Regions from separate parts of the Streptomyces sp. NPDC058664 genome, predicted to be linked through region 2. Evidence: riboswitches for the same ligand, from Rfam matches in the RefSeq annotation. Region 2 holds a riboswitch; each other region holds the start of a gene.
The links. Region 2 has a riboswitch for thiamine pyrophosphate ahead of thiC (phosphomethylpyrimidine synthase ThiC). Riboswitches for the same ligand answer to the same signal wherever they lie in the genome.
Positions count from the first base shown of each region.

Region 1: linked by a shared signal. The riboswitch ahead of ACFWUY_RS20170 (thiamine ABC transporter substrate binding subunit) and the one ahead of thiC (phosphomethylpyrimidine synthase ThiC) in region 2 are both predicted to bind thiamine pyrophosphate.
Region 3: linked by a shared signal. The riboswitch ahead of thiO (glycine oxidase ThiO) and the one ahead of thiC (phosphomethylpyrimidine synthase ThiC) in region 2 are both predicted to bind thiamine pyrophosphate.

Region 1 is NZ_JBHXRW010000023.1:58,309-68,880, reverse strand. It holds gene ACFWUY_RS20175 (ABC transporter permease) at 1-1,067, opposite strand, end outside; gene ACFWUY_RS20170 (thiamine ABC transporter substrate binding subunit) at 1,106-2,152, opposite strand; TPP riboswitch at 2,284-2,394, opposite strand; gene rlmN (23S rRNA (adenine(2503)-C(2))-methyltransferase RlmN) at 2,424-3,536, opposite strand; gene ACFWUY_RS20160 (phosphatidate cytidylyltransferase) at 3,710-4,816, opposite strand; gene frr (ribosome recycling factor) at 4,816-5,373, opposite strand; gene pyrH (UMP kinase) at 5,468-6,232, opposite strand; gene tsf (translation elongation factor Ts) at 6,395-7,231, opposite strand; gene rpsB (30S ribosomal protein S2) at 7,333-8,256, opposite strand; gene ACFWUY_RS20135 (M23 family metallopeptidase) at 8,512-9,000, shown strand; gene ACFWUY_RS20130 (TetR/AcrR family transcriptional regulator) at 8,981-9,529, opposite strand; gene whiG (RNA polymerase sigma factor WhiG) at 9,602-10,438, opposite strand.
Region 2 is NZ_JBHXRW010000003.1:237,420-247,991, reverse strand. It holds gene ACFWUY_RS04260 (DUF5326 family protein) at 6-224, shown strand; gene ACFWUY_RS04255 (IclR family transcriptional regulator) at 462-1,232, shown strand; gene ACFWUY_RS04250 (SsgA family sporulation/cell division regulator) at 1,372-1,815, shown strand; gene ACFWUY_RS04245 (YibE/F family protein) at 1,844-3,220, opposite strand; TPP riboswitch at 3,292-3,426, shown strand; gene thiC (phosphomethylpyrimidine synthase ThiC) at 3,420-5,207, shown strand; gene ACFWUY_RS04235 (hypothetical protein) at 5,267-5,923, opposite strand; gene ACFWUY_RS04230 (metallophosphoesterase) at 6,083-7,414, opposite strand; gene ACFWUY_RS04225 (LacI family DNA-binding transcriptional regulator) at 7,679-8,785, opposite strand; gene hisC (histidinol-phosphate transaminase) at 9,176-10,273, shown strand; gene ACFWUY_RS04215 (cytochrome ubiquinol oxidase subunit I) at 10,543-10,572, shown strand, end outside.
Region 3 is NZ_JBHXRW010000002.1:182,505-193,076, forward strand. It holds gene ACFWUY_RS02525 (phytoene desaturase family protein) at 52-1,485, shown strand; gene ACFWUY_RS02530 (hypothetical protein) at 1,533-2,408, opposite strand; gene metF (methylenetetrahydrofolate reductase [NAD(P)H]) at 2,463-3,380, opposite strand; gene thiE (thiamine phosphate synthase) at 3,508-4,167, opposite strand; gene ACFWUY_RS02545 (Rv2175c family DNA-binding protein) at 4,329-4,694, opposite strand; gene ACFWUY_RS02550 (NAD(P)/FAD-dependent oxidoreductase) at 4,738-5,952, opposite strand; TPP riboswitch at 6,035-6,148, shown strand; gene thiO (glycine oxidase ThiO) at 6,233-7,399, shown strand; gene thiS (sulfur carrier protein ThiS) at 7,396-7,596, shown strand; gene ACFWUY_RS02565 (thiazole synthase) at 7,602-8,396, shown strand; gene pknB (Stk1 family PASTA domain-containing Ser/Thr kinase) at 8,578-10,485, shown strand; gene ACFWUY_RS02575 (deoxyribonuclease IV) at 10,492-10,572, shown strand, end outside.

The DNA of each region.
Region 1 (10,572 bases), on a different contig from region 2:
GCGGCCGCCGCGAGTCCGCCGATGACGAGGGCGATCAGGGTGGCGACGACGGCGTACCGGAGCGAGTTCCCGATCGTGTCAAGGAGGGGTACGAGGAAGGTGCCGGAGGGGTCCGGGGTCTGCAGGGCCCGGTAGTAGTCGAGCCCGTATCCGCCGGAGGTCGCGAAGGACCGCTCGACGAGCACGCCGAGGGGCAGCACGATCAGCAGCGCGACGGACAGCAGGACGGCCGCGAACAGCGCCCACTGGCCGGCGCCCCGAGGCGGGCGCGCGTTCTGCTCGGGCGCGACCAGCTTCAGCGCGGTCTCACGCCGGCGGACCGTCCGGGCGTGCACGGCGAGGACGACGCCGACGGCGACGAACTGCACCATCGTGAGGACGGCGGCCGTCGTCAGATCGAAGCGGATGACGGTCTGCCGGTAGATCTCCGTCTCCAGGGTGGAGTACGTGGATCCGCCGAGGATCTGGACGACGGCGAAGGAGCTCGCGGTGAAGAGGAACACCATCAGCGCGGCCGCGGCGACGGACGGGGCGAGCGCCGGCAGGGTCACGGTCCGCCACGCGGTCCAGCGGGACGCGCCGAGGACCCGGGCGGCCTCCTCCTGGCGCGGGTCGAGCTGCGCCCACAGGCCGCCGACGGTCCGTACGACGACGGCGTAGTTGAAGAACACATGGGCGATCAGGATCGCCCAGACGGTGGTGTCGAGCCGGACGCCCCACAGCTCGTCGAGGAGCCCGCCGCGCCCGACGAGCGCCAGGAAGGCCGTGCCGACCATGACGGTCGGCATCACGAAGGGCACGGTGACGACGGCGCGCAGCAGCCCCTTGCCGGGAAAGTCGAAGCGCGCGAAGACGTACGCGCCGGGCAGCGCGATCAGCAGGGTGAGACCGGTGGAGGCGAGTGCCTGCCAGAGCGTGAACCACAGGACGTCGAGAATCTCCGGCCGGCTCAGCGTCTCGCCGAACCGGCCGAACTGCCACGCCCCCTCGACCCGCAGCCCGCGCTCGACGATCGAGAGGACGGGCCAGGCGAAGAAGAGCGCGAAGAAGGCGACGGGCACGACCATCAGGCCGAGCCGCGCCGCGCTTCCCCCGCGGTCGGGGATTACTTCAGGACGAGCGACGACCACTGCTGGATCCACGCGTCACGCTTCTCGGCGATCTTCTCGGGCGCCATGGTCTCCGGCTTGTCGACGACCACACCGTGCTTCGTGAACAGCTCCGGCAGGACGGCGTCCTTCGCGACCGGGTTGACGAACATCTGGAGCGGCATGTCCTCCTGGAACTTCTTCGAGATCAGGAAGTCGATCAGCGCCTTGCCGCCCTCGGGGTTCTTCGCGCCGTTCAGCAGGCCCGCGAACTCGGTCTGCCGGAAGCAGGTGCCGGTGGCGACGCCGGTGGGCGCCACCTTCGGCTGCGGCTCGCCGTACAGGACCTCGACCGGCGGGCTGGAGGCGTACGACACGACGAGCGGCCGGTCGCCCTTGGCCTGCTTGCCGCCGGCCGAGCCGGAGAACTCCTGGTTGTAGGCGAGCTCCCAGCTGTCGACGGTCTTCACGCCGTTGGCCTTGAGCTTCGTCCAGTAGTCCTGCCAGCCGTCGTCGCCGTACTTCGCGGCCGTACCGAGGAGGAAGCCGAGGCCCGGGGAGGACCGCTCCGGGTTCTCGACGACGAGCAGGTTCTTGTACGCGGGCTCCGCCAGGTCGTCGAAGGTCCGCGGCGGAGCCAGCTTCTTGTCGGCGAAGTACTTCTTGTCGTAGTTGACGCAGATGTCACCGGAGTCGACCGGCGTGACCCGGTTCTCCTTGTCGAGGCGGTACTCCGCCGGGACGCGGTCGACGCCCTTCGCCTCGTACGGGACGAAGATCCCGTTGTCGAGGGCGCGGGAGAGCAGGGTGTTGTCGACGCCGAAGAAGACGTCACCCTGAGGGGAGCCCTTGGTCAGGATCTCCTTGTTGACGGCCTCGCCGGCGTCGCCGCTCTTCAGGACCTTGACGGTGAAGCCGGTCTGCTTCGTGAACTCCGCGAGCACCTCCTTGGAGGCGTTGAAGGAGTCGTGGCTGACGAGGGTGACGGTCTTCGGCACGGGCGCGCCGGACTTGCCCGCGGCGTCACGGACGTCGTCCGTGCCACAGGCGGCGAGGGTGGTCATGCCGAGCGCCGCGACGAGCGTGGCGGCGGCGGCCTTCTTGGTGGTCACTGAGATTCCTCCTGGGGTTGACCAGGAAGAGACGCGGCCCTGCCCGCGACCGGCGGAACCGGTCGCGAGCAGGGCGCAACAGCTTGAGTCAACAACCGAACTTCCTACCCAGAATGACCTGGGCAAGGTTCAGAGGGTCTGCGGTCCTACGGTGACCGCACTCTCAGCGCTGTGGCGCTCCCCTGTCGGAATATGGAGATGTGTTCGAGCTCAGAGTACAAGGTCAGCGTTCGGCGGCGGCCAGCTGTCCACAGGCGCCGTCGATCTCCTGGCCCCGGGTGTCCCGGACGGTCACCGGAACGCCGTGGCGCGCGATGGCCTCGACGAAGGCCTTCTCGTCCTCGGGACGGGACGCCGTCCACTTCGAGCCGGGCGTCGGGTTCAGCGGGATCAGGTTGACGTGTACCCGCTTGCCCTTGAGCAGCCGGCCGAGGAGGTCACCGCGCCAGGCCTGGTCGTTGATGTCCCGAATGAGCGCGTACTCGATGGAGATCCGGCGGCCGGACTTCTCCGCGTACTCCCAGGCGGCGTCGAGGACCTCGCGCACCTTCCACTTGGTGTTCACCGGTACGAGGGTGTCGCGCAGCTCGTCGTCCGGGGCGTGCAGCGAGACCGCGAGGCGGCACTTGAAGCCCTCGTCGGCGAACCGCAGCATCGCGGGCACGAGACCGACCGTGGAGACGGTGATCCCGCGCTGCGAGAGCCCGAGCCCGTCCGGCTCGGGGTCGGTGAGCCGCCGGATCGCGCCGACGACCCGCTTGTAGTTGGCGAGCGGCTCGCCCATGCCCATGAAGACGATGTTGGACAGCCGCGCCGGCCCGCCGGGGACCTCGCCGTCGCGCAGGGACCGCATGCCGTCGACGATCTGGTGCACGATCTCGGCGGTCGACAGGTTCCGGTCGAGCCCCGCCTGCCCGGTCGCGCAGAACGGGCAGTTCATCCCGCAGCCGGCCTGGGAGGAGATGCACATGGTCACCCGGTCCGGGTAGCGCATGAGCACCGACTCGACGAGCGTGCCGTCGTGCAGCCGCCACAGGGTCTTACGGGTGGTGTCGTCGTCGCACGAGATGTGCCGCACCACGGACATCAGGTCGGGCAGCAGCTCCCCGGCCAGCTTCTCCCGCGAGGCGGCCGGGATGTCCGTCCACTGGGCGGGGTCGTGCGCGTACCGCGCGAAGTAGTGCTGCGACAGCTGCTTGGCGCGGAAGGGCTTCTCGCCGATCGCGGCGACGGCCTCCTTCCGCTCGGCGGGCGTGAGGTCGGCCAGGTGCCGCGGCGGCTTCTTGGCTCCGCGGGGGGCGACGAAAGTGAGTTCTCCGGGCACTGGACGGGCCACGATCGGGTGTCTCCTCAGACGGCACGAGGTCTGGCCATCCCCGCGAAGGCGGGGACCGCGGCATCGCGATGCCGGAGCCAGGAGACCTCACTGGAACATCCCCGCAGTGGCGAGGACGACGGAAGGGCCCGCGGCGCACGTGCCACGAGCCCTTCCAGAGTACCCGGTGTCCGTCAAGCGGTTCCGACGAACAAAGCCAGCAGCAGCCAGACCACCGGCGCCGTCGGCAGCAGCGAGTCGAGACGGTCCATGATGCCGCCGTGTCCCGGCAGCAGCGTGCCCATGTCCTTGATGCCCAGGTCGCGCTTGATCATCGACTCGCCGAGGTCGCCGAGCGTCGCGCTCGCCGCCACCGCGACACCGAGGACCAGGCCCTGCCACCAGGCACCGTCGTCGATCAGGAACTCCATGCACAGCGCGCCCGCCGCCATCGCGAACGTCACCGCGCCGACCAGGCCCTCGCGGGTCTTGCCGGGACTGATCCGCGGGGCCAGCTTGTGCTTGCCGAAGCGCCAGCCGACCGCGTACGCCCCGGTGTCGCTGACCACGGTCAGGATCAGGAAGGTCAGCACCCGCTGCGCGCCGTCGTCGGCGGTCAGGAGCAGCGCCACGAAGGTCGCGAGGAACGGCACGTAGAACGCGGCGAACACGCCCGCCGTGACGTCCTTCAGATAGCCCTCGGGCGGCTCCGTCATCCGCCACACGAGTACCGCGAGCGCCGTCAGTGCCATCGCCACCCAGGCGCCCTCGGCGCCCCGCACGTAACCGGCGACGACCATCGCCGCACCGCCGACCGCGAGCGGGACCAGCGGAGCCTTGATCGCCTTGCGCTCCTGGAGGCGGGAGGTGAGCTCCCAGAGCCCGACCACCACGGCGACCGCTATCACCCCGATGAACGCCGGCTTCCAGATGAACAGCGAGGCGAAGATGACGGCGCCGAGACCGACCCCGACCCCTATGGCCGCCCCCAGATCGCGCCCCGCGCTCTTCTTCTGCCGTGGCGCCGTCGGCGGCGCGGGCGGCGGAGGCGTGGCGGGGCTGTGCATGGGCTCCTGCGGGTGCTCGTGCGGCGTCTCATCACGGAACAGGGGACCGCTCGGATGAGCGGCCCCCCGGCCGTGACCGTCCTGGAATCCGCCGGCGGGAACGTCGGGCACGATGGGCATGGGCCGAGTCTGCGCCGCCCGGTGCCGATCGTAGGCGGGACCCGCCGGGGCGGGCCCCTGGTCGGGTCCCCCGCGGCCGGAACCGGCCGGGGCACCCCAGGAAGAGTCGTTCATCAGACCTCGAGCAGCTCGGCTTCCTTGTGCTTGAGCAGCTCGTCCACCTGCGCGACGTACTTCGCGGTGGTGTCGTCGAGCTCCTTCTCGGCGCGGCGGCCCTCGTCCTCGCCGACCTCGCCGTCCTTGACGAACTTGTCGATGGTCTCCTTGGCCTTGCGGCGGACCGCGCGGATCGAGATCTTCGAGTCCTCGGCCTTGCTCTTGGCGACCTTGATGTACTCCCGACGGCGCTCCTCGGTCAGCTCGGGGAACACCACCCGGATGATGTTGCCGTCGTTGCTCGGGTTGACGCCGAGGTCCGAGTCCCGGATCGCCTGCTCGATGTTGCGCAGCGCGCTCTTGTCGAACGGGGTCACCACTGCCATCCGCGGCTCCGGAACGGAGAACGACGCGAGCTGGTTGATGGGGGTGATGGCACCGTAGTAGTCCGCCACGATCTTGTTGAACATCGCCGGGTGCGCACGGCCGGTGCGGATCGCGGCGAAGTCCTCCTTGGCGACCACGACGGCCTTCTCCATCTTCTCCTCGGCCTCGAGGAGGGTCTCTTCGATCACCACATGCTCCTGCGTGTCGTCGCGTTGTGTCCTGCACGGTGTACGACCGGCAGGGCTCTGTCCATCCCCTTGCGGGGCGGTTCCCCGGTTCGGGTCAGGCCCGGGTGCCCTGGTCGCTCACGAGCGTGCCGATCTTCTCACCCTTCACCGCGCGAGCGATATTGCCCTCGGTGAGCAGTTCGAAGACGAGGATCGGGAGGTTGTTGTCCCGGCACAGGGTGATGGCGGTGGCGTCGGCGACCTTGAGGTCGCGGGAGAGCACCTCGCCGTACTCCAGCGCGTCGAACTTGACCGCGTCGGGGTTGCTCTTGGGGTCGGAGTCGTAGACGCCGTCCACGCCGTTCTTGCCCATGAGCAGGGCCTCGGCGTCGATCTCCAGCGCACGCTGGGCGGCCGTGGTGTCCGTGGAGAAGTACGGCATGCCCATGCCCGCGCCGAAGATGACCACACGGCCCTTCTCCAGGTGGCGCACGGCGCGCAGCGGGATGTACGGCTCGGCGACCTGGCCCATGGTGATGGCGGTCTGGACGCGCGAGTCGATGCCCTCCTTCTCCAGGAAGTCCTGGAGGGCGAGGCAGTTCATCACCGTGCCGAGCATGCCCATGTAGTCGGAGCGGGCCCGGTCCATGCCGCGCTGCTGGAGCTCGGCGCCACGGAAGAAGTTGCCGCCGCCGATCACCACCGCGATCTCCGCGCCGTCGCGGACGACCGCCGCGATCTCACGCGCGATGGCGTGCACGACGTTCGGGTCGACACCCAGGCCGGTACCGCCGGAGAAGGCCTCTCCGGACAGCTTCAGCATGTAGCGGCCGGCCGTCCTGCCGTTGTTGTCGTCGCCCTGTACGGCGCCCTGGTTCATGGAGATCTCCTCGTGCACATACGAAGGAGGCCATTGCCTTGGGTCCTCGCGGTATCCCGTGTGGCAATGGCCTCCTGTCAGATCTGCGGTCGTCCTGCGCGGGCCTGGACGACTGCTTCAGACCCTACCGGGGTCCGGTGTCCGTCGCGTTCGCGGACGGACTCAGATGCCGACCTTGATGCGGGTGAAGCGCTTCAGGGTGACACCGGCCTCGTCCAGGATCTGCTGGACGGACTTCTTGTTGTCAAGGGCGTACGGCTGACCGAGCAGCGTCGCGTCCTTGAAGAAGCCGTTCACGCGACCCTCGACGATCTTCGGGAGCGCGGCCTCGGGCTTGCCCTCGGCGCGGGTGGTCTCCTCGGCGACGCGACGCTCGGTCTCGACGACCTCGGCCGGGACGTCCTCACGGGTGAGGTACTTCGGCGCGAAGGCGGCGATGTGCTGGGCGACACCCTTGGCGACGGCGGCGTCGGCCTTGTCGAACTCGACGAGGACACCGATCTGCGGCGGGAGGTCCGGCATCGTGCGGTGCATGTACGAGTAGACGAAGCCGTCCGAGTACTGCGCGAAGCGGTCCAGGACGATCTTCTCGCCGAGGTTGGCGTTGGCCTCGTCGACGAACGCCTGCACGGTCTTGCCGGCCTCGATCTCGGAGGCGAGCAGCGCGTCCAGGTCGGCCGGGGAGGTGGCGGCGACGTGGGCGGCGAGCTTGTCGGCGACGGCCTGGAACTTGTCACCCTTGGCGACGAAGTCCGTCTCGCACTTCAGCTCGACGAGGACGCCGGAGGTGTTGTCGTCGGCGATGAGGGAGACCACGGCGCCGTTCTCGGCGGAGCGGCCCTCGCGCTTGGCGACGCCCTTCTGGCCCTTGATGCGCAGGGCCTCGACGGCCTTGTCGACGTTGCCGTCGGCCTCGTCGAGGGCCTTCTTGCAGTCCATCATGCCGGCGCCGGTGAGCTCGCGGAGCTTCTTGACGTCAGCGGCGGTGTAGTTCGCCATGAGTCTGTTTCTCTCTCGAAGTCTGAAAGATCGGGCGGTCTACGGGTGGACGGCGGGGGCTTCGTGGGCCCCCGCCGTCGTCACCCGAAGGTCCTGAAGGGTCAGGCCTGCTCGGCGTCCGCGGCCGGAGCCTCGGCAGCGGCCTCGTCCTCGGCGGCGGCCGGAGCCTCGACGGCCTCGGCGGCGGGCGCCTCGGCGGTCTCGGCGGCGGGGGCCTCGGCGGCGGCCTCGGCGGAGGCCTCCTTCTTCTCACCCTCGAGCAGGTCGCGCTCCCACTCGGCGAGCGGCTCGCCGGCGGCCTTCTCGCCCGGCTTCGAGTCGCCGGTCGCGGCGCCGGAGCGGGCGATGAGGCCCTCGGCGACGGCGTCGGCGATCACGCGGGTGAGCAGGGTGACGGAGCGGATCGCGTCGTCGTTGCCCGGGATCTTGTAGTCGACCTCGTCGGGGTCGCAGTTGGTGTCGAGGATCGCGACGACCGGGATCCGGAGCTTGCGCGCCTCACCGACGGCGATGTGCTCCTTCTTGGTGTCCACGATCCAGACGGCGCTGGGCACCTTGGACATCTCGCGGATACCACCGAGGGTCTTCTCCAGCTTGGCCTTCTCGCGGGAGAGGACCAGGAGCTCCTTCTTGGTGAGACCCGAGGCCGCGACGTCCTCGAAGTCGATCTGCTCGAGCTCCTTGAGGCGCTGCAGACGCTTGTAGACGGTCGAGAAGTTGGTGAGCATGCCACCGAGCCAACGCTGGTTGACGTACGGCATGCCGACACGCGTCGCCTGCTCGGCGATGGCCTCCTGGGCCTGCTTCTTCGTACCGACGAACATGATGGAGCCGCCGTGCGCGACGGTCTCCTTGACGAACTCGTAGGCGCGGTCGATGTACGACAGCGACTGGAGCAGGTCGATGATGTAGATGCCGTTGCGCTCCGTGAAGATGAAGCGCTTCATCTTCGGGTTCCAACGACGGGTCTGGTGACCGAAGTGGACGCCGCTCTCCAGCAGCTCCCGCATCGTGACGACGGCCATGGCCGTATCTCCTTGGGTTTCTCGGTTGTGTTCCTGACGCCCCGGCGCGCCATGCCCACGAGGGACCGAAAGGCGCTGCCACGACCGGTGAGGGCAGTGGCGGGGCGTGCGAAGTCGACCCGGTGACCCGAGTCGCCATAGGAAGTGTACGGGACCCCGGGAGCGCTGGGTGACGGCGCTGTCCACAACCTGCGAGTGGTCCACAGAAATCGCCCGCGACCGGTCCGGGACGATCACTCCAGGGAGCCTTTCGCCATGCGTCTCATGACACTGATCCTCACCCTCGGGCTGCTGTGGCCCGTGCCTCCGCCGCCTCCCGTGGTCCTCCGCGGCTGGCAGCCCCCGGCCGGCCCGTACGCCGCCGGGCACCGTGGCGCCGATCTGGCCGCGCCACCGGGCACCCCGGTCCTGGCCCCGGCGGCGGGGACCGTCACCTTCGCGGGCCCGGTCGGCGGCCGCGGGGTCCTCACCCTCACCCTGCCGGATACGGGCACTCCCCCGCTCCGGACGACCTTCTCCCCGGTGACCCCCCTGGTGGGGAAGGGCACCCGGGTCCGGGCGGGCACCCCGATCGCCCGGGTGGCCACCGGCACCCACTGCCCGGAGAGCTGCCTGCACTGGGGGCTGCTCCGCGGCGACGTCTATCTGAACCCCCTGGCCCTGACCCGGAGAGCCCCCTCACGCCTGCTGCCCACGGGCGGACGGTCGGGTCCCCGCGAAGGGGTCAGGCCGGTGAGCCGTTGACGCCGTGGAGGGCCATCGTGACGGCCGCCTCGGCGATCTCCGTCGGGTCCTCGGCGGCGCCGAGCTCGATGCGGCGGACGGCGGCGTCGACGACGCCCTGGAGGAGCATGGCGCCGAGCCGGGGCCGGGGCTGGCCCAGCGCGGCGAGCGCTTCGACGATCATGGCGACGAGTCCGCCGTGGGCCGCGCGGATCTTCTCGCGGGCGCCGTCGTCGAGCTCGCTCGCCGAGATGGCGACGACCGCGCGGTGGCGCCGGTCCCCGACCAGCTCCAGCTGCGTGCGGACGTACGCCTCGACCTTGCCCTGGGGGGACTCCGCCCCGTCCATGGCGGCCTCGACCTCGGCGGCCCAGACGGGGAAGTCGACGGCGCACAGCTCTTCGACGACGGCCGCGCGCGACCGGAAGTACTCGTACACCGAGGAGCGGGCGAGGCCCGTGCGCTCGGCGAGTGCGGGGAAGGTCAGCGCCTCCGTACCGCCCTCGGACAGCAGGGAACGCGCGGCGTCCAGGAGGGCGCCGCGCTGCATCGTCCGGTGCTCGGCCACCGAGGCCGCTCGAATCCTGGGCACGGCACCACTGTACGACCGGCTCGCGTCCGGTCAGCGTCCGACGTCGGCCAGCTTGGCGCGGAGCTGGAGGACGGATTTGGTGTGGATCTGGCTGACGCGGCTCTCGGTGACGCCGAGGACGTGGCCGATCTCGGCGAGGGTGAGGCCCTCGTAGTAGTAGAGCGTGACGACGGTCTTCTCCCGCTCGGGGAGCGTGTTGATGGCGCGGGCGAGCAGTCGGCGCAGCTCACGGTCCTCGGCGATTTCGACGGGGTTGTCGGCGGCCGTGTCCTCGAGGGTGTCCATCAGGGAGAGCCGGTCGCCGCCCTCGCCGCCGACGTGCAGCAGCTCTTCCAGGGCGACCACGTTCGCCAGGGACAACTGGCTGAAAACCGCGTGCAGTTCCTCCAGTGTGATGTCCATCTCCGCGGCGACCTCACCCTCGGAGGGGGTGCGCCGGAGCTGGGCCTCGAGGGTCGCGTAGGCGCGTTCGACGTTGCGGGCCTTCTGGCGGACGGAGCGGGGGATCCAGTCGAGGGCCCGGAGCTCGTCGATCATGGCGCCGCGGATGCGGGTGATGGCGTACGTCTCGAACTTGATGGCCCGCTCGACGTCGAACTTCTCGATGGCGTCGATGAGGCCGAAGACGCCGGAGGAGACGAAGTCGGCCTGTTCCACGTTGGACGGCAGCCCGACGCTGACTCGTCCGGCGACGTACTTGACGAGCGGCGAGTAGTGCAGGATCAGCTGCTCCCGCAGCCGCTCGTCGCCCGTGTCCTTGTACGACCGCCACAGCTCGTCGAGGGAGGTCGGTGCGGATGGTCGCACGGTGCCCCGGGCTGCTGGGGGCACCGCAGCGCGGTCAGACCCGGAGGTGTGCTGGGGCATGCGTTGCCTTGAGCCGTTCTGCTGTCGGGTGGGTCGGTAGGGGTGTCCTGGACGGAATTCTGGTGAGCGTAGCGTGAGTGCGCGGTCGCGGTGCGCGAACATCGGCGGATCGCGCCGCTCCGGGTGGACACCGT
Region 2 (10,572 bases):
GGACGATGGCCGTACAGGAGATGCTCACGGGGATGCCCTGGTGGGTGAAGTGGGTCGCCATACCGGTGCTCGCCCTGCTCGTCTTCGGCGGGCTGATCACCAGCGTGCTGGCCTTCGTGGTCGGGCTGCTCTTCAAGGTGCTGCTCTTCGTGGCGCTGGTCGCCGGACTGATCTACGTCGTACGGAAGTTCACCTCCTCCGACCGTTCGCGCGAGGACTGGTAGCACGAGCTACTCATCGGCATGAGACCGACGGAGGGCATTAGCCCGGCCGGGGGAACGCGCTGGTCGAATCAGGGCGTGGGCCCAGGGGCTGCCACTAGAGTGGAATCTCTCCGCCGCGTTGGGGACTACAGGCGTAGACCTCCATACTGACCAGCGGTTTCCCAGGCCCGGCGGGCGCGCGGGGGCGGCCCCCGCGGGCGGGTGCAGTGCATCCGTCGTCACGCCTGGGGGTGACCTTTGGCCACGGCTACGCAGACGGCTGCGCCTACCCTGATCGGCTCGGTACAGCGGGCGCTGAGACTTCTGGAGGCCGTGTCCTCCCATGAGGGCGGCGCACCGGCCAAACAGCTCGCGCGTGAGACGGGCCTCCCGCTGCCCACCACGTACCACCTGCTCCGCACCCTGACGCACGAGGGCTATCTGCGCCGCGAGAAGGGCGTGTTCGTGCTGGGTGACGCCGCCGTCCGACTGGCCGGCGGCGGAGCTGTGCAGAATCGTCGCATCAAGATCGAGGACTCCCTTGCCCGCTGGCGGGACGAGATCGGTGTGCCGGTCTACTTCGCCCTCTACCGCGAGGGGGAGATCGAGCTCGTCGCCGTCGCCGACACCCCTTCCGCGCCCGCGGTGGAGGAATGGGCCGACTTCCGCGAGACCGCGCACGCCCATGCGATCGGGCAGTGTCTGCTGAGTCAACTCGATCTGAGATCTCGTCAAGACCACCTTGACCGCCATCCGGTGGAAACCATCACTCCGTACACGGTGCGTAATCGCCACGTGCTTTTGGAGCGTTTGGGCGGTTTGGGGCGAATGGAGCCCCTGGTGGAGCGTCAGGAATATGCGCTCGGCACGATCTGTGCCGCGATCCCCATCACCGCGGGCTCCGCGGCGGCCGCCATGGCCATTTCCCTCCCCCTTCACCAGGAAGAACGGTTGCTCCCAGCAGTCGAGCGGCTACGTACGGAGATCGGAAGGCTCTTCAGTTCGCTCGCTTTCTCTATCAGTATCTGAAAAATCACTCCTTGTGATCTGCTAGCGCGTACAGCACGATTGCGTCAAGAGGGCCACGGGGGATCATTCCTGGCCGTTTCGGTCACAGCTTTCAGCAGCCGTTTTTTACACAACTGCTTCATCTACTGCGGGGTACACGATGCGAGAGTCCGTTCAGGCCGAAGTCCTGATGAGCTTCCTCGTCTCCGAGGAGCTCTCCTTCAGGATCCCGGTCGAACTGCGGTATGAGACCCGGGATCCCTACGCGGTGCGGATGACCTTCCACCTTCCCGGGGACGCTCCGGTGACCTGGGCCTTCGGCAGGGAGCTGCTGCTCGACGGGATCAACCGGCCGAGCGGGGACGGCGACGTGCACATCGCCCCGACGGAACCCGAGGGCCTCTCCGACGTCTCGATCCGGCTCCAGGTCGGCGGCGATCGCGCCCTGTTCCGGGCGAGCGCGCCACCGCTGGTCGCCTTCCTCGACCGTACGGACAAACTGGTCCCGCTCGGTCAGGAACGGACACTCGGCGACTTCGAGGACAACCTGGAAGCCGCTCTCGGCCGAATCCTGGCGGAGGAGAGCGCGGGGCCGGCCGCCTGAGCCGACGCCCGCCCCCTCGTACGCCGCACTACTTCGCGCGACGGCGTCGCCCGCCCCGTGCCGCCGTGGGCTTCCGGCTGCCCGTGCCCGGCCGCCCGTCGCCCTCCGTCCGGTCGGCGGAGACCACCAGCGCCGCGAGCGCCGTGGTCACCGGCACGGAGGCGACAAGTCCGATCGACCCCACCAGGGTCCGCACGATCTCCTCGGCGACCAGCTCGCTGTTGGCCACCGTCCCCATGCTGCTCTGCGCGATCGAGAAGAGCAGCAGCAGCGGCAGGGCGGCACCCGCGTAGGCGAGCACCAGGGTGTTCACGACCGAGGCGATGTGGTCGCGCCCGATGCGGATGGCGGCCCGGTACAGCGCGCGCGGACCCATGCCCGGATCGGCCTGGTGCAGCTCCCAGACCGCCGAGGTCTGGGTGACCGTCACGTCGTCGAGCACGCCGAGCGAACCGATGATGATCCCGGCCAGGAGCAGGCCGGACATGTCGATGCTCGGATACAGGCCGTGGATCAGACCGGTGTTGTCGTCGGTATTGCCGCTGAGTGATGCCCAGTCGATGAAGACGGAACCGAGCAGACCGATCAGCAGCAGCGAGATCAGCGTGCCGAGCACCGCGACCGAGGTGCGGGCCGAGAGGCCGTGGCACATGTAGAGCGCGATCAGCATGATCGCGCTCGATCCGACCACCGCCACCACCAGCGGATTCGACCCCTCCAGGATCGCCGGCAGGATGAAGAACGTGAGCACCAGGAAGCTCGCGGCGAGGGCGATGAGCGCCATCACGCCCCGCATCCTGCCGACGAGCACGACGACGAGGGCGAAGATCCCGGCGAGGACCGCCAGCGGGACCTTGCGGTTCACGTCGGTCACCGAATACTGGAGGTCACGCGGGGCGTCGGGGGCGTACGCCACCACCACGCCCTGTCCCTGGTCGAGTTGGCGCGGCGCGTCCGGCTGCACGATCTCGGTGAACGTACGGCCCTTCTCCGGGCCGCTGGTCACCTCGATGGTCGCCTTCTCGCACTGTCCCTGCTGGGCCTCGACCGCCTCGCGCCCCTCCGGGGTGGAGGTGTCCCCGGTCGGCGGGACCTGCGCGGCGTTCACGTCCTTGCAGTCGATCTGCTCGACGGCCACCACCTTGCCCTGCTCGGTCTGCCGGTCGAAGCCGACGCCGGTGCGCTCGTGGGCCGGGGCACCGCCGGGCCACAGCACCGCGAGTCCGACCAGGACGGCCGTGGCGAAGGGGATCAGGACCGCGGCGATGACCTTGCGCAGATGCCGGGACACCGGGGCGGCGGGGCCGTGGCTGTGGCTGTGGCCGTGCCCCTGGCCCGGCCCGTGGGAGGGGCCGGGACCGTGGTCGTGGCCGTGCGGCTCGGGGGTCTGCTGGGGGGAAGTCACCGACCGATCATCGCAAGAACGGCGGGGGCCCACTGTTCAGCACGCCAGGGATGACGCTAGCGTGGTGGCACCTTTGCACACGCGGGAGCTCGGAGCACCGGGCTGAGAGGGCGCTGATCACCGTACGCACGTACGGGAGGAGGCTGCGCCGACCGCCGAACCTGTTACCGGGTAATGCCGGCGTAGGGAGATCGGTCTCATGACCATTCAGGACGCACGCACGCCTGCCTCCGACCAGGACGGCACCTCCGTCGACGGCGAGCGCACGCCGGGCTGGCACAAGGGGTACGTCCAGGGCTCGCGCCCCGACCTCAAGGTGCCTGTCCGTCAGGTACACCTCACCAACGGCAGGGACGTCACGCTGTACGACACGTCCGGCCCGTACACCGACCCCACCGTCGACACCGACGTGCGACGCGGGCTTCCGCCGCTGCGCGAGAACTGGATCATCACGCGCGGCGACACCGAGGAGTACGCGGGCCGCCCGGCCCGCCCCGAGGACGACGGCATCAAGCACACCTCGCCGCGCGGTGGCGGGCTCAAGAACCTCGACGCCGTCTTCCCCGGCCGCCCGCGCCTGCCGCGCAAGGGCCGCGACGGGCAGGCGGTGACCCAGCTCGCGTACGCCCGCCGGGGCGAGATCACCCCGGAGATGGAGTACGTCGCGATCCGCGAGAACGTCTCCCCCGAGGTCGTACGGGAGGAGATCGCCGCGGGCCGCGCGGTGCTCCCGGCGAACGTCAACCACCCGGAGATCGAGCCGATGATCATCGGCAAGCGGTTCCTGGTGAAGGTCAACGCCAACATCGGCAACTCCGCGGTCACCTCCTCCATCGAGGAGGAGGTGGAGAAGATGACCTGGGCGACCAAGTGGGGCGCCGACACGGTCATGGACCTGTCCACCGGCCGCAACATCCACACCACCCGCGAATGGGTGCTGCGCAACTCCCCCGTGCCCATCGGCACCGTGCCGCTCTACCAGGCCCTGGAGAAGGTCGACGGCAGGGCCGAGGACCTGACCTGGGAGATCTACAAGGACACGGTCATCGAACAGGCCGAGCAGGGCGTGGACTACATGACGGTGCACGCCGGCGTGCTCCTGCCGTACGTCCCGCTCACCGCGCGCCGCAAGACCGGCATCGTCTCGCGCGGCGGCTCGATCATGGCCGCCTGGTGTCTCGCGCACCACAAGGAGAACTTCCTCTACACGAACTTCGAGGAGCTCTGCGAGATCCTGGCGGCGTACGACGTCACGTACTCGCTCGGCGACGGTCTGCGCCCCGGCTCGATCGCGGACGCCAACGACGAGGCGCAGTTCGCGGAGCTGCGCACGCTCGGCGAGCTCAACACGATCGCCAAGCGGCACAACGTCCAGACGATGATCGAGGGCCCCGGGCACGTCCCGATGCACAAGATCAAGGAGAACATCGACCTCCAGCAGGAGATCTGCGAGGAGGCGCCGTTCTACACCCTCGGCCCGCTGACCACGGACGTGGCGCCCGCGTACGACCACATCACCTCCGGCATCGGCGCGGCGATGATCGCCTGGTGGGGCACGGCGATGCTCTGCTACGTCACGCCCAAGGAGCACCTGGGCCTGCCGAACCGGGACGACGTGAAGACGGGCGTCATCACGTACAAGATCGCGGCCCACGCGGCGGACCTCGCCAAGGGCCACCCGGGCGCGCAGGAGTGGGACGACGCGCTGTCGGACGCGCGGTTCGAGTTCCGCTGGGAGGACCAGTTCAACCTGGCGCTCGACCCGGACACCGCGCGCGAGTTCCACGACGAGACGCTGCCGGCGGAGCCCGCGAAGACCGCGCACTTCTGCTCGATGTGCGGTCCGAAGTTCTGCTCGATGAAGATCTCGCAGGACATCCGTCGTGAGCACGGCGGTACGCAGCAGGAGATCGAGGCCGGCATGGCGGAGAAGTCCAAGGAGTTCGCCGCGAGCGGCAACCGCGTCTACCTGCCGCTGGCGGACTGACCCGCCCCGGCGCGTGCGCCGGCCCGCGGCCCCGGGGGGAGTCGCGGGCCGGTGGCGTGTCAGGGGTGGGGCGGTGACGGCGGGGCGGCCGGTGGGGCGGTGGCGGCGAGGACGTCGCGGAGGAAGGGGAGGATGCCCCGTTCGAGGAGGGCGCGGCGCCAGGCCTCCCGGGCGCGGGACAGTTCGTCGTCCGGTGCGGCTTCCGTGCTCACCTCGACCGGGCGGTTGCGCAGGGCGGTCAGGAGGAGCCCGACGGCCGCGCAGAGCAGCCCGGCCGCGGCCAGGGCGCCGAACACCAGACCGGCCGTGAGGAGCGTCGCACCGAACGCCACGGTGGGGGCGAGGGTCCGGAGCACGGCGCCGACCAGCAGGAAGATGAAGGCGGCCGCCCCCGCGAGGACGGGCACCATGACGGTGAAGATCGCGACGACGCCGGGGCCGGGGCCGGGACGGTCGGAGGGGACCGGTGTCCGGGCCCCGAGGGCAGCGCGGGTCTCCTCACGGACCTTCACGAAGTGCTCGTACTCGCTCGCCGCCGCGCTGGTCACCAGTGCCGTCGCGTTCAGCGTCAGGGCGCGCAGCTGCGCGAGCGTGAGCCGGGTCCCGGCTCCGGCGAGGTCCGGACGTGCGTGGGCGGAGCTCAGTGCGTCGTCGAGGACCCGCTCGTACTCGGCGCGGTCCTCGGTCAGCAGGTGCGGAGCCACGTTCATGTGCATCCCCCGATGCTCCGTGGGCCCGGGTCAGCCGTGGGGAACGGTGGGTCGGGCAGAAACGGAGGAGAGCCTGCTACGGATGGACCGATGGTATTGCGGCGGTGCCACGCGCTGACAGGGTGTTTCCCGAATTCGCCTTCTCCGGATGCGCAGGGTGACGCCTCAGCGGTCCAGCGGGAGTTGGACGACCAGTAGCTTTCCGGCCATGGTCACTCCGCCGTCCATGGCGATCGCCAGACCGTCCGCGTACACGTGGGGTCCGTCGACGACCGGGCCCGCGCCGTCCTCGCCGTCCTCCCCGCCGACCTGCCCGAGGAGGTACGGGATCGGGCTGTGGCCGTGCACGATCCGGTGGCCGCCGTAGGCGGAGAGCAGCTCCTGGACGGCCTGCGGGCCGCCTTCGTCGCGGAAGGCGAAGCGCTTGGTGAACTTGCGGAAGACGTCCCAGACCTCGTCCGCGTCGTTCCGGTTGAGGATCTCGTGGACCGTGTCGTTGACGTCCTCGATGGTCTCGCCGTATTCGAGGTACGCGGTGGTGTCGGAGTGCAGCAGGAGGTGGTCGTCCTCGCGCACCACGGCGTCGAGCCGGGACATCCACTGGAGGTGGACGTCCTGGAGCCGGTCCATGTCGTGCTTCTGGCCGCCGTTGAGCAGCCAGGCGGCCTGGAAGGTGGCGGTGCCCGCGCCGGAGTTCACCGGCGTGTCGCCGAAGCGCTTGGCGCCGATGAGCAGCAGCTCGTGGTTGCCCATCAGCGCCTTGCAGTAGCCGCCGGCGGCGGCGGCCTCGGCGGAGAGACGCATGACGAGGTCGATGACGCCGATGCCGTCGGGGCCGCGGTCGGTGAAGTCGCCGAGGAACCAGAGGCGGGCGTTGCCCGCGGCCCAGCCGCCGTTCTCGTCGATGAGGCCCTGGGCGCGCAGGGCGGCGACGAGCTCGTCGAGGTAGCCGTGGACGTCGCCGACGACGTAGAGCGGGCCGGGGCCCTCGCCGCTCGCCGGGGCGGGTTCGGCGGCGGTGGCGGGCTCGGAGGCGACCGGGACCTGGACGGTGTCGCCGCGGTTGATGACCGGGAGGTCGCGCTCGGTCGGGGTGTACCCGTCGGGCATCGCGTCCTCGGGGAAGGCGTTGCCGGGGTGGCCGGTGGCGACGGAGACGATGGAGGAACCGGCCGCGGCGGGGTACGCGGGCGCGGGACGGTGCCCCAGGTGGAGGGTCGGCTCGGCGGGCATGGGCGCGGTGGGCGCGGGCGCGGTCTGCCGCGGTGCGGGCGGCGGTGCCGGCGCGTCCTGCGGTGGCGCGGGCGGCGGTGTCGGCGCGGCCTGCGGTGGCGCGGGCGCGGGAGGTTGCTCGGCCGGCGGGGGCACGGGCAGAGGCTCCGCGGTCGTCGGTTCGGTGGCATGGCCCTGTACGGGCACCCGGGCGTACGGCGGTACGCGGAAGTCACGCAATGTCGCCGTGCGCACCACGGGCTCCTGCCCGGCCCCCTGAGTCATGGACCCCTCCACCACCGTCGCGATGCCCTGCACATCGCGGACCGGCCTGGTCGGGGAGGTCCGCGGTGTCGTGCGCCCATCATAGGAATGAGCGTCCTCCTGTGTGACGCACCAGGGGTGGTGAATCCGGGTCCACTCCGGGTTCACCGGTTGTTTCGCCCGAATTGAGAAGGTCCAGTCCAGGGTTGTGGCCGGTTCGGTGGCCGGTTTCGCCGTCCCCGCCCACGGGCAGGGGCGGGAACGGCGAAACCGGCGGGGCGGGGATCAGTCCTTCGCGGGTGAGCGCGGCGGGCTGACCGTCGTACGGGGCGAACGGCGCTGCGAGGAGGTGCGGACGATGAGTTCGGTCGGTATCACCTGCTCGACCGGGCCGTCGGTGTCGTTCCCCTCGATGGCGTCGATGAGGAGCTGGACGACGGCCGTGCCGATCCGGCGTGGTTTGAGCGAGAGCGTCGTGATGGGCGGTTCGGTGGTGGCGTAGACGGTCGACTCGCTGCAACAGACGAGCAGCAGGTCGTCGGGGACACGCAGTCCGTAGCGGCGGGCGGCCGCGAGGAGGTCGGTTCCGTTGGGGTCGAAGAGGCCGTAGACGGCGTCGGGCCGGTCGGGGCGGGCGAGCAGCCGGTCGGCCGCGACGGCGCCCGCGCACGGATCGTGCGCCGGATAGGCCTCGTAGACGGGGTCCTGGCCCACCCGCTCGCACCAGTTGAGGTACGCGGTGGTGGACAGGCGGGTGTAGGTGTCGGTGGTGGTTCCGGTGAGGAGACCGATCCGGCGGGCGCCGGCGGCGGCGAGGTGGTCGAGCAGGTCGAGGACGGCGGCTTCGTGGTCGTTGTCGACCCAGGCGGTGACCGGAAGGGTGCCGGCGGGGCGTCCGTCGGAGACGACGGGCAGGCCCTGGCGGACCAGTTCGGTGACGACCGGGTCGTGGTCGGAGGGGTCGATGACGACGGTGCCGTCGAGGGCGACGTTCGACCAGACGTCATGGCGGGAGGTGGCGGGGAGGATGACCAGGGCGTAGCCCCGGGCGAGCGCTGCCGATGTGGCTGCTCTGGCCATCTCCGCGAAGTAGGCGAATTCGGTGAAGGTGAAAGGTTCATCCCCGTACGTGGTCACGGTCAGGCCGATGAGTCCCGACTTCCCGGTGCGGAGCGTGCGGGCCGCCGCGGACGGGCGGTAGCCCAGCCGGTCGGCGACCTCGCGCACGTGCCGGCGGGTGGCGTCGGGGAGTCGGCCCTTGCCGTTGAGCGCGTCGGAGACAGTCGTGATGGAGACCCCGGCGGCGGCGGCCACGTCCCGGATGCCCGCCCGGCCCTGCCGGCTTCCCCGGGTCTGTGCCCGGCTCACCTGGTGCTTCCCTGCTGCTGTCATGGCGAGCCGATAGTAGGGCGATGGGAGGCCGTTGAGGCGGTCGCATATGCAGGCGTTGACAGGCACGTTTCTGCATGGTCGCAAGAGCTCAATAGGCAATGAATCGAAGGCAGTTGAGGGCTTTTACATGGAACCTGTGGCCATCGAGCCGTGTCGGCCTGGCGTGGGGGCGACGTCTCGAAGAGGTCTCAACTCACCTCTACGGGGGATGCGCGCCACGGCGCTCGCCACCAGCGCACGCCACCCCAGCGCGCGCCCCCTTTCTCGGGCCGCTCCGGGAGGCCGTGTCCACAGCGTGTCCCTCCTGTTGTGCACAGCCCATTCGCGCCGGAGGCGAATCCTCTTAAGGTGAGGAGTATTGGCGGCATGGACGGTCGAGGAGGCCACACAGTGAGCGAGACCAGCGGGACGAGTACGGGCAGCCCGAAGCTGCGCGCCGAGCTGGACGGCGTCCCCACCTACAAGCCGGGCAGGCCGGCGGCCACGGGTGGTCCCGCGGCCTTCAAGCTGTCCTCCAACGAGAATCCGTACCCGCCGCTGCCGGGGGTCATGGAGAGCACGCTGGCCGCCGCCTCGAACTTCAACCGCTACCCGGACCTGGCCTGCACGGGACTGATGGAGGAGCTGGCCGACCGCTTCGGCGTGCCCGTCTCGCACCTCGCCGCGGGGACCGGCTCGGTCGGCGTCGCCCAGTCGCTGCTCCAGTCGACCTCGGGCCCCGGCGACGAGGTCATCTTCGCCTGGCGGTCCTTCGAGGCGTACCCGATCATCACGCAGATCAGCGGTGCCACCTCGGTGCCGGTGCCGCTGACCGAGGGTGATGTGCACGATCTCGACGCGATGGCCGAGGCGATCACCGACCGGACCCGGCTGATCTTCGTCTGCAACCCCAACAACCCCACGGGCACCGCGGTGCGCCGGGCGGAGCTGGAGCGCTTCCTCGACCGGGTGCCCTCCGACGTCCTCGTGGTGATCGACGAGGCGTACCGCGAGTTCGTGCGGGACGCCGACATCCCCGACGGCATCGAGCTGTACCGCGACCGGCCGAACGTCGCCGTGCTGCGCACCTTCTCCAAGGCGTACGGCCTGGCGGGGCTGCGGGTCGGCTTCGCGGTCGCCCACGAGCCGGTGGCGGCGGCGCTGCGCAAGACGGCGGTGCCGTTCGGGGTGAGCCAGCTGGCGCAGGACGCGGCGGTGGCCTCGCTGCGGGCGGAGGACGAGCTGCTCGGCCGGGTCGGCTCGCTGGTGGCCGAGCGCGAGCGGGTCCACGCGGGGCTCGTGGCCCAGGGCTGGACCGTTCCGGACACCCAGGCGAACTTCGTCTGGCTGCGGCTGGGCGAGCGGACGACGGAGTTCGCGGCGGAGTGCGAGCGGCACGGTGTGACGGTCCGGCCGTTCGCGGGCGAGGGCGTGCGCGTGACGATCGGCGAGTGCGAGGCGAACGACCTGTTCCTGAAGGCGGCGGAGGGCTTCCGCAAGGGAAGCTGACCGGCTGCCTCGTCTTCCGACGGGCCGCCTCACCTTCCGGCCCCGGCCCCCGCGAGCATTTCGCTCGCGGGGGCCTTTGCCTTGCTATGCCCCGGGATGTGACTTTGTCCGCTTCCAAGGGACCCCGGTTGACGATACGGATTTCGTATGAGCCATAATAGCTTGTGAATGTGAACGCGTTCACAAGCGCCTCCGGTTCCTCCCCTTATGGGTGGGTTCAATGGGGGCGAACTGCCGATGTGATCGCGGCGATGTAAGGAGAGAACCACGTGGACCTCGCTCTGGCGCCAGAGACGTTG
Region 3 (10,572 bases), on a different contig from region 2:
CGTCCGACCGGGATTCCGGTGCTGTCGGAGCGGCCGGATAAAGTCGCCGGCATGGCACGGATTGTGGTGATCGGCGCGGGACTCGGCGCCATGGCGGCGGCGGCCCGGCTGGCCGTGGCGGGCCACCGGGTGACGGTGTACGAGCGGGGCGCGACGTACGGCGGCGCGGTCGGCCGCTTCGAACGGGACGGCTTCGCCTTCGACACGGGGCCCGGGCTGCTGCATCTGCCCGCCGTGTACCGGGACCTGTTCGTGAAGACCGGCAAGGAGCCCCTGGAGGAGTGCGTCGCGCTGACGCAGGTCGACCCGGCGAGCCGTCATGTCTTCGCCGACGGCACCCGCGTGGACCTGCCGAACGCCTCACGGGCCGGCACGGTCGCCGCCCTGGACGCGGCGCTCGGCGCGGGGGCGGGCGAGCGCTGGGGCGACTTCCTCGTCCGCGCCCGCGAGGCCTGGGACCGGACCCGCCGCCCGCTCCTCGAGGAGCCGCAGCCGGCCGACCCCGCGCCGCTGGCCCGTGAGCCGTACCCGGCCCTGAAGCCGGGCGTGTTGCGACGCCCGACGACGACGCTCGCGCGGATCGGGTCGCGGGAGCTGCGCGACCCCCGGCTCGCCGCCCTGCTCGACGCGTACGCGTGGGCGTACGGCTTCGACCCGGCGACCGCCCCGGCCTCGGCCGCCGTCCTGCCGTACATGGAGCAGACCTTCGGCAGCTGGTACGTGGGCGGGGGGCTGCGGGCGCTCGCCGACGCGGTGTACGAGCGGTGCCGGAAGCGGCGTGTCGAGTTCGTCTTCGACACGCCCGTGGAAAACGTCCTGGTGAAGGACGGCCGGGCGGTGGGCGTGCGGCTCGCGGGCGGCGGGACCGCCGAGGCCGACCACGTCGTCTCCGGAGCCCCGGTGCCCGCGCTCTACCGCGATCACGTCGTCGGGGGCGGAGACGGCGACGAGCGGCCGCGCCACCAGACGAACGGCACGAGCAGGGTGACGGTCCTTCTGGCGCTGCGCGGACCCCGCGAGTCGGGGGCGGTCCACCGCACCGTCGTGCACGAGAGCGGCGGGCGGCCGACGGTGACGGTGCTGCGCCCGGACGATCCGGCGCTGCGTCCCGACGCGGACCACGAGTCGGTGACGGTCACGGCGACCGTCAGGACGTCCGGGGAGCAGGAATGGGAAGCCTTCGCCGGGCGGATGGTCGAGGCTGCCGGACACGCGGTGCCGGGGCTCCGGGAGCGGCTGCTGTGGCGGCACGTCCGTACGCCGGAGGACGTCCGGCGGGACACCGGCGCCGCCGAGGTCCCGGGGCCCGCGCTCGCCGGGGCCGGGGGTCTGCTGCTCCCGGCCGACAACCGCTCCCCGCTGCCGGGCCTCTGGTTCGCGGGCGGCTGGTCCCACCCGGGCGGCGGGCTGGCCCACGCGGGCATGTCGGGCGCGCTGGTGGCGGGGTTCATCGTGGAGGGCGCGGACTTCCGCGGCTCGCGGTGAGTGCGTGGGTCCGTCGGCGCGACGCGCCGACGGCCCCGCGGTCACACTCAGTACCGGTACTGCTGCTGGTCGTCCGGGTGCGGCTCGTAGCCGTACGGGCCCGGGGCCCCCGGCTGCTGCTGCGGCGGCTGGGGGGCCTGCTCGGTGTCGCGCTGCTGCGGGACCCAGACGCCGCCGGGCGGCGTGTCGTAGGTGTACGAGGGGGCGTACGGATCGCCGTAGTAGGACCCGTACTGCTGGCCGTCCGTGCCCGGACCGATGTACGGATCGGAGTAGGCGGCGTACTGCTGCTGCCCGGCGGCGCCGTAGTCGTAGGCGGGCTGCTGCTCGTGGGCCGGCGCGTAGGGGTCGTACCCCGTGCCGTAACCCGTCTCGTAGCCGGTGTGGGCGGGGTCCTGTCCGGCGCCGTGGCCCTGGTCCCGGCCCGTGTCGTAGACCCCGTACTGGCCGGTGTCGTCGGGCATCGGCAGGGGCTCGTAGACCGCGGTGGTCTCCGCCGCGTGCTGCTCACCGGCGTCGCCCCGCCCGGCGTACGCGGCGTCCTGGTCCGCGTAGGCGGTGCCCTGCCCGGCGTAGGCGTCCTGGCCCTCGTAGGAGAGCTCGGTGACCTCGAGGGTGGGCCCGGCCTGCTCAGGAGCGCCGGCCCTGCGACGACGGCTCGCGCCGGGATTGCCGCCGATCGCCCAGCCGGTGGAGAAGCCCCGGCGGAAGGAGAGCGTCACATAGGTCTGGCCGACGGCGAAGGCGACCGCCCCGGCGATGATCACCGCCACCAGGGACAGCAGTACGCCCGCGACCACACCGAGGAAGCCGCAGAAGGCGAGCACCCGCCAGCGCAGCCGCGCCTTGTACTGGAGGAGCACCTCCCCCAGCAGCCACAGTGCGACCACTCCGAACGCGATGTAGAGGACCGTCCACCCCATGCCCCGCCGCCCCTCTCCACGGTCACCGCCGCGGGTCGGGGCGGGTACGACCGGTCACGACTGCTGGTGCAGTCCGAGATTCTCGTAGATCTCGAGCGTCGCGGTGGAGCTGTTCAGCGTGATGAAGTGCAGTCCGGGGACGCCCTCGGAGAGCAACCGCGCGCAGAACTCCGTCGCGAACTCGATACCGATGGAGCGTACAGCGGCGGGATCGTCCTTGACGGCGAGGATGCGCTCTTTCACGTCGTCGGGGAAGGCCGCGTTGCTCAGCTGGGGCAGTCGGCCGAGGGTCTTCACGTTCACGACGGGCATGACCTCGGGGATGATCGGGGTCTCGCAGCCCGCCTTCGCGACGCTGTCGCGGAGCCGCAGGTAGTTCTCCGGGTCGAAGAACATCTGGGTGATCGCGTAGTCGGCGCCCGCGCGGCACTTGTCCACGAAGTGCCGGATGTCCGTGTCCCAGTCGGTGGAGCGGGGGTGCATCTCCGGGAAGGCGGCGACGCCCACGCAGAAGTCGCCCGACTCCTTGATCAGCCGGACGAGGTCGGCGGCGTACCGGACGCCCTCGGGGTGCTCGACCCACTCGCCCAGGGGGTCGCCGGCCGGGTCGCCGCGCAGCGCCAGCATGTTGCGGATGCCGGCGTCGGCGTACTGGCCGAGGACGTTGCGCAGCTCGGCGACCGAGTGGTCGACGGCCGTGAGGTGGGCGACCGGGGTGAGGGTGGTGTCGGAGGCGATCTTCTGGGTGGCCTTCACGGTGCCGCCGCGGGTGGAGCCGCCGGCGCCGTAGGTCACGGAGACGAAGCTGGGGCCGACGGCCTCGACCCGTCGCATCGCGTTCCAGAGGCCCTGTTCGCCCTTCTCGGTCCGGGGCGCGTAGAACTCGAAGGAGTACGACGTGCCGCCGGAAGCGAGGATCTCGCGGACCGTGCGGGCGCGGTCCGAGCGGACGGAAGCGGTACCAAGGGCCATACCGGCAGGTTAGACGCGGTGCGCGGCGCCGTGTACACCGCGTCCGAGTGCTGGACACCTTTTCGGACACCGCCGCGGAAGGCGCTTCGGGGGCCCGCGTCGCCGTGAAGACGCCTCGGGGATGCCCTCAGACCCCCGCGCGCTCCCTGACCCGCTTGGCGAGGGCGGCGGTCGCGGCGGCCGGGTCGTCGGCCTCGGTGATCGCCCGGACGACGACGATCCGGCGCGCGCCCGCGTCCAGGACCTCGTCGAGGTTGGTCTCGTCGATGCCGCCGATGGCGAACCAGGGGCGGTCCTGGGCCAGGCCGGCCGCGTACCGCACGAGTCCGAGACCCGGCGCGTACCGTCCGGGCTTGGTGGGGGTGGGCCAGCAGGGCCCGGTGCAGAAGTAGTCCACACCCGGCTCGACGGCGGCCGCGGCCACCTCGCTCTCGGCGTGGCAGGAACGGCCGATCAGCACGTCGTCACCGCCGCCGAGGATCGCGCGGGCGGCGGGCACGGGCAGGTCGCCCTGGCCCAGGTGGAGGACGTCGGAGCCGATGGCGTGGGCGACGTCGGCCCGGTCGTTCACCGCGAGGAGCTTGCCGTGCCGGCGGGCGGCGTCGGCGAGGACGGCGAGGTGCTCCAGCTCCTCACCGGCCTCCATGCCCTTGTCTCGGAGCTGCACGATGTCCACGCCGGAGGAGAGCACGGCGTCGAGGAAGGCGGGCAGGTCGCCCTGGCGCTTCCGGGCGTCGGTGCACAGGTAGAGGCGGGCGTCGGCGAGCCGCTCACGAGGCGTGGGCATGGGTGGGTCCCCCCGTAGGTGTCGCCGGCGGGGTGACTCCCCCGTCGGTGTCGCCGACGGGGCGGATTTCCCCGTCGGTGTCGCCGGCGCCGCGGCGGCCGCCCCCGCGAGGGGCCGGTCGCCGCGACACCCGCTTGGTGGTGTCTTCGTGCGTACGCGCCTCAGAGGGCGAGCGCCTGGGCGCGGCGCTTCACCTCCGTGCCGCGGTTCTCGTTGAGCGCCTGCGCGGGCGTGCCCGGCAGGCTCTCGTCCGGAGTGAAGAGCCACTCCAGCATCTCCTCGTCGGTGAAGCCGTCGTCCCGCAGCACGGTCAGGAGCCCGACGAGGCCCTTGACGATCTTGTCGCCCTGGATGAAGGCGGCGGGAATCTGCAGGGCGTTGTTCTCTCCACGGCGCACGGCGATGAGCTGACCTTCCTTGATCAGCTGCCGCACGCGCGTCACCTCGACATCGAGCATCTCCGCGATGTCGGGCACGTAGAGCCAGGCGGGGACGAGCGCATCGATCTTTACGTCAATCTCGGTCACAGGACAAGCCTGCCATCCCGGACCGACAGCCGGTACTCGGGCCCTACCGGACCGCCGCCTTCAGGGGTACGGACGGGTCGGACGCGCGCGCGGGGTCGACGGGGGTGGCCGTCTCGATGAGCTTGCGGCCCTGGGCGAGGTCGCGGGGGCGCCCGACGGCGAGGAGGGCGACCGGCACCCCGGCGCGCAGCCAGAGCACGGACCAGGCCTCCTCCGCCGGGTCGCCGCGCCACAGCAGTTCGTCGGCGTCCGCGTGGTGCCCGGCGTACTGGACGAAGCGGCCGAACTGCTCGGACCAGAAGTACGGGACGGGGTCGTACGGCGCGTCGGCGGCCCCGGTGATCGTCGCGGCGACCGTGCGGGGGCCCTGGAGCGCGTTGTCCCAGTGGTGGACGAGGAGGCGTTCGCCGTAGCGGGCGGAGGGGAAGGAGGCGCAGTCGCCGACGGCGTACACGTCGGGCAGGGAGGTGCGCAGCCGCTCGTCGGCGGTGACGGCGCCGCTCGGGTCGAGGGCGATGCCGGAGCCGGCGAGCCAGCCGGTGGCCGGCCGGGCGCCGATGCCGACGACGACGGCCTCGGCGGGGAGTTCACGGCCGTCGGCGAGGAGGACCCGGCCGGGTTCGACGGTGGCCACGCGCGCGTGGGTGAGGAGTTCGGCGCCGTTGGCCCCGTACCACTCGGCCATGGGGGTGGTGACCTCGGCGGGCAGGGCGCCGGCGAGGGGGCGGTCGGCGGCCTCGACGACGGTGACGGCGCAGCCCGCCTCGCGTGCGGCGGTGGCGAACTCGGCGCCGATCCATCCGGCTCCGACGACCACGACGGTGTGACGGCGCTCCAGGACGGGCCCGAGGCGTACGGCGTCGTCGAGGGTCCGCAGCAGGTGGACGCCGGGGACGCCCTCGGCGCCGGGCAGGGTGACCGGCTGGGCGCCGGTGGCGACGACCAGGGTGTCGTAGCCGACGGGTCCCGCCTCGGTGTCGATCTCGTGGTCGGCGGCGCGGAGTCCGGTGACGTCGAGGCCGAGACGGAGTTCGACGTCCAGCTCCTCGAAGTCGACGTCGAAGGCGGAGTCCTCGGCCTTGCCGAGGAGGACGGCCTTGGAGAGCGGGGGCCGGTCGTAGGGCTGGTGGGGCTCGGCCCCGATGAGGGTCACGGGGCCGGTGAAGCCCTGTTCGCGCAGGGCCACGGCGGTCTGCACACCCGCCATCCCGGCGCCGACGATCACGACATGCTGCTGGGCCTGCTTCTGCTCGCTCACCCGACCACCTTACGCATCTGACGAACCGTCAGGAAGGGAGGGGCCTGGGCCCCGGAAAGGCCTGCGGTTAGTCTGGCGGACGTAAAGCACTCGCGGGAGCCCGGACGCACCGGGCTGAGAGGGAGGCTGGGACGGCCTCCGACCGTACGAACCTGATCCGGGTCATGCCGGCGAAGGGAGGGGCTGGACGCCCATGCGTTCTTCCGAAGTCTCCGATGTCCCAGAAGTCTCCGATGCCGTGGACGTCCCCGGCATCTCCGGCGCCGACGACGTCTCCGGAATGTCCGGCGTGTCCGACGTCCTCGTCGTCGGAGGCGGCATCATCGGCCTGGTGACGGCCTGGCGGGCCGCGCGGCGCGGACTGCGCACCGCCGTCGTCGACCCGGATCCCGGCGGCGGTGCCGCGCGGGTCGCGGCCGGGATGCTCGCCGCCGTCACCGAACTCCACTACGGCGAGGAGACCCTGCTCGGGCTCAACCTCGCCTCCGCCGCGCGCTATCCCGCGTTCGTCGCCGAACTCGAGGAAGCCACCGGTCACGACGTCGGCTACCGCGCCTGCGGCACCCTCGCCGTCGCCCTCGACGCCGACGACCGGGCCCACCTGCGCGAACTCCACGCCCTCCAGACCCGCTGCGGGCTCACGTCGGAGTGGCTCAGCGGCCGCGAGTGCCGCCGCCTCGAACCCATGCTGGCCCCGGGGGTGCGCGGCGGGCTGCGGGTGGACGGCGACCACCAGGTCGACCCGCGCCGGCTGGCCGCCGCGCTCCTCGTCGCCTGCGAACGGGCCGGGGTGGTCTTCCACCACGCCCTCGCGCGGAGCCTGACGGTGGTACGGGACCGGGCGCGCGGTGCCGTGCTCGCCGACGGCGGGGAACTGACGGCCGACCAGGTCGTCCTCGCCGCCGGAAGCCTGAGCGGGCGGCTCGCGGGCGTGCCGGACGAGGTGCTGCCGCCCGTCCGCCCCGTGAAGGGCCAGGTGCTGCGGCTGCGGGTGCCGGCCGCGTACGCCCCCTTCCTCTCCCGGACCGTCCGGGCCGTCGTCCGGGGCAGCCACGTCTACCTGGTGCCCCGCGAGAACGGCGAGCTCGTCGTCGGCGCCACCAGCGAGGAGCTGGGCTGGGACACCACGGTGACGGCGGGCGGGGTGTACGAGCTGCTGCGCGACGCCCACGAACTCGTCCCCGGCCTCACCGAGCTGCCGCTCACCGAGACCCTGGCGGGGCTCCGCCCCGCGTCCCCCGACAACGCGCCGCTGCTCGGCCCCACCGCCCTCCCCGGCCTCCACCTGGCCACCGGCCACTACCGCAACGGGGTCCTGCTCACCCCCGTCACCGGCGACGTCATGGCCGAGGTGCTCACCACGGGCGTCCTCCCCGACGAGGCGCGCCCCTTCACCCCCCGCCGTTTCTCCCCCGCCCCTCCCGTACGTCAGGAGCAGCCCGCATGAACGTGTCCGTGAACGGAGAGCCGCGCGAGCTCTCCGGCCCCCTCACCCTCGACTCCCTCGTCGCCACCCTGACCACGGCCCGCTCCGGGGTGGCCGCCGCCCTCAACGAGACGGTCGTGCCGCGCGGCGAGTGGGCGGCGACGCCGCTCGCCGAGGGCGACCGGGTCGAGGTCCTCACCGCGGTGCAGGGAGGCTGAGCGCGATGTCCGACGACGTGTTCACCCTCGGCGGTGCGGAGTTCTCCTCGCGCCTGATCATGGGAACCGGCGGGGCGCCCAGCCTCGACGTCCTGGAGCGCTCGCTGATCGCCGGCGGTACGGAACTGACGACGGTCGCCATGCGGCGCCTGGACCCGACCGTCCAGGGCTCGGTCCTCTCCGTCCTCGAACGGCTCGGCATCCGGGTCCTGCCCAACACCGCGGGCTGCTTCACCGCCGGCGAGGCGGTGCTGACCGCCCGGCTCGCACGGGAGGCGCTCGGCACCGACTGGATCAAGCTGGAGGTCGTCGCCGACGAGCGGACCCTGCTGCCGGACGGGGAGGAGCTCCTCGCCGCGGCCGAGACCCTGGTGGACGACGGGTTCACCGTCCTCCCCTACACCAACGACGACCCGGTCCTCGCGCGGAAGCTGGAGGACGTGGGATGCGCGGCGATCATGCCGCTCGGCTCACCGATCGGCTCGGGCCTCGGCATCCGCAACCCGCACAACTTCCAGCTGATCACGGAACGGGCCGGGGTGCCGGTGATCCTCGACGCGGGCGCGGGCACGGCGTCCGACGCGGCGCTCGCGATGGAGCTGGGGTGCGCGGCGGTGATGCTGGCGTCGGCGGTGACGCGGGCGCAGGAGCCGGTGCTGATGGCGGCGGCGATGCGGCACGCGGTCGAGGCGGGGCGGCTCGCGCACCGGGCGGGACGCATTCCCCGCCGCCACTTCGCGGAGGCGTCGTCCCCGCGGGAAGGCCGCCCCCACCTGGACCCGGAACGCCCGGCCTTCTGACGCCCGGCCCGGAGCGGGCGCCTGCCCGGCCGGGCGCCCGGCCCAGAACGGACGCCCGGCCGGCGGGCGACGGCGCGCGGCCGGGGCCGGGGCCGGGGTCCGTGCGGTGCTCGTCACAGGTGCGCTGCAACAGCGGGGCGACCGCGCGGGGGCCCCGTCCACGGCTCGTAGACTCGACGCCGTGGACACGACCCTTCAGGACCCCCTCGTCGGGCGGCTGCTCGACGGCCGCTACCGCGTCGACGCGCGCATCGCCGTCGGCGGGATGGCCACGGTCTACCGGGCCGTCGACACCCGCCTCGACCGCGTCCTCGCGCTCAAGGTGATGCACCCCGCCCTCGCGACCGACGCCGCCTTCGTGGAGCGTTTCATCCGCGAGGCGAAGTCCGTCGCCCGGCTCGCGCACCCCAACGTCGTCGGCGTCTTCGACCAGGGCGCCGAGGGCGCGTACGTCTACCTGGCGATGGAGTACGTCGCCGGCTGCACCCTCCGTGACGTCCTGCGCGAGCGCGGCGCCCTCGCGCCCCGGGCCGCGCTCGACATCCTGGAGCCGGTGCTCGCCGCGCTCGGCGCCGCGCACCGGGCCGGGTTCGTGCACAGGGACATGAAGCCGGAGAACGTCCTGATAGGGGACGACGGCCGGGTCAAGGTCGCCGACTTCGGTCTCGTGCGGGCCGTGGGCTCGGCGACGGCCACCACCGGCTCGGTCCTCGGCACGGTCTCGTACCTCGCGCCGGAGCAGATCGAGCACGGCACGGCCGACACCCGCGCCGACGTGTACGCCTGCGGTGTCGTCCTGTACGAGATGCTGACCGGCGGCAAGCCCCATGCCGGTGACACCCCCGCCCAGGTGCTCTACCAGCACCTGCACACGGACGTGCCCGCCCCCTCGGCCGCCGTTCCGGGCCTCGCCCCTGAGCTGGACGGGCTGGTCGCGGTGGCCACGGCCCGTGACCCGGAGGTACGCCCGGACGACGCCGTCGCCCTGCTCGCGCTCCTCCGGGACGCCCGCGCCGGGCTCGGCGAGGAGCAGCTGGACGCCGTACCGCCGCTGGCGCGGTCCGGGGTCCGGAACACCGCCGAGGACCGGACCAGCGTGATCGCCCGGCCCGTGCCGGTGGCCGGCGCGGACCCCCAGCCGGTCCTGCACACCAACCGGCTGCCCGCGCCGGAGGCTCCCGGGCCCGCGGCCCGCCGGAGGCCCCCGCGCGGGCCCCTCCTGATCGTCCTCGGCGTCCTGCTCGCGCTCGGCCTCGGCGGCGGCGTCTGGTACATCAATTCCGGCCAGTTCACCCGGGTCCCCGCCGTGCTCGGCCAGACCGAGGCGGTCGCGACGAAGCGGATCGCCGACGCCGGTCTCGAGGTCGGTACGACGAAGCGCGCGTTCAGCGACGTGTACGAGCGGGGCACCGTCATGGCCGTCGACCCGGCGCCGGGCGAGCGCCTCCGGGGCAACGGCACGGTCACCCTGACCCTCTCCCGGGGCCCGGAGATCGTGAAGGTGCCCAACCTCAGGAACAAGCCGCTCGCCGAGGCCAGGCGCACCCTGGAGAAGGAGGGCCTGGCGCTGGGGGTGGTCACCACCGCGTTCAGCGATTCCGTCGCCCGGGGCTCCGTGGTCAGCTCCGATCCCGAGCCCGGTACCGAGCGCGCCCCCGACTCGGCGATCGCCCTGGTGGTCAGCAAGGGCGCGCCGATCGACGTGCCCGACGTCACCGGTGAGACCGTCGCCGACGCCACGGCCCTGCTCGGGGAGGAGGGGCTGACCGTGCGGGTCGCCCCGGAGCGGATCCACTCCCCCGAGGAGGCCGGCGCCGTCGCCGCGCAGTCCCTGGCCGGGGGCAGCCGGGCCGCCGAGGGCGACACGATCACCCTGACCGTCTCCAAGGGCCCGAAACCGGTCGAGGTCCCGGACGTCATCGGCGAGACGACCGGGGACGCCCGTACGGTCCTGGAGGACGCGGGCTTCGAGGTGGAGGTCAAGAAGTCCTTCCCGTACCTCGGTGACACGGTCACCGGCCAGTCCGTGGAGGGCGGCGAGACCGCGCCGGAGGGCTCCGTCATCACCATCACGATCAAGGGACTCTGAGGACTCATGCGCAACCCCGTCGGCGGCCACGTCCCCGTGGCCGGTGGCCTCGCCACGACCGGCCTCGGCTACGCCCGTGAACTCGGC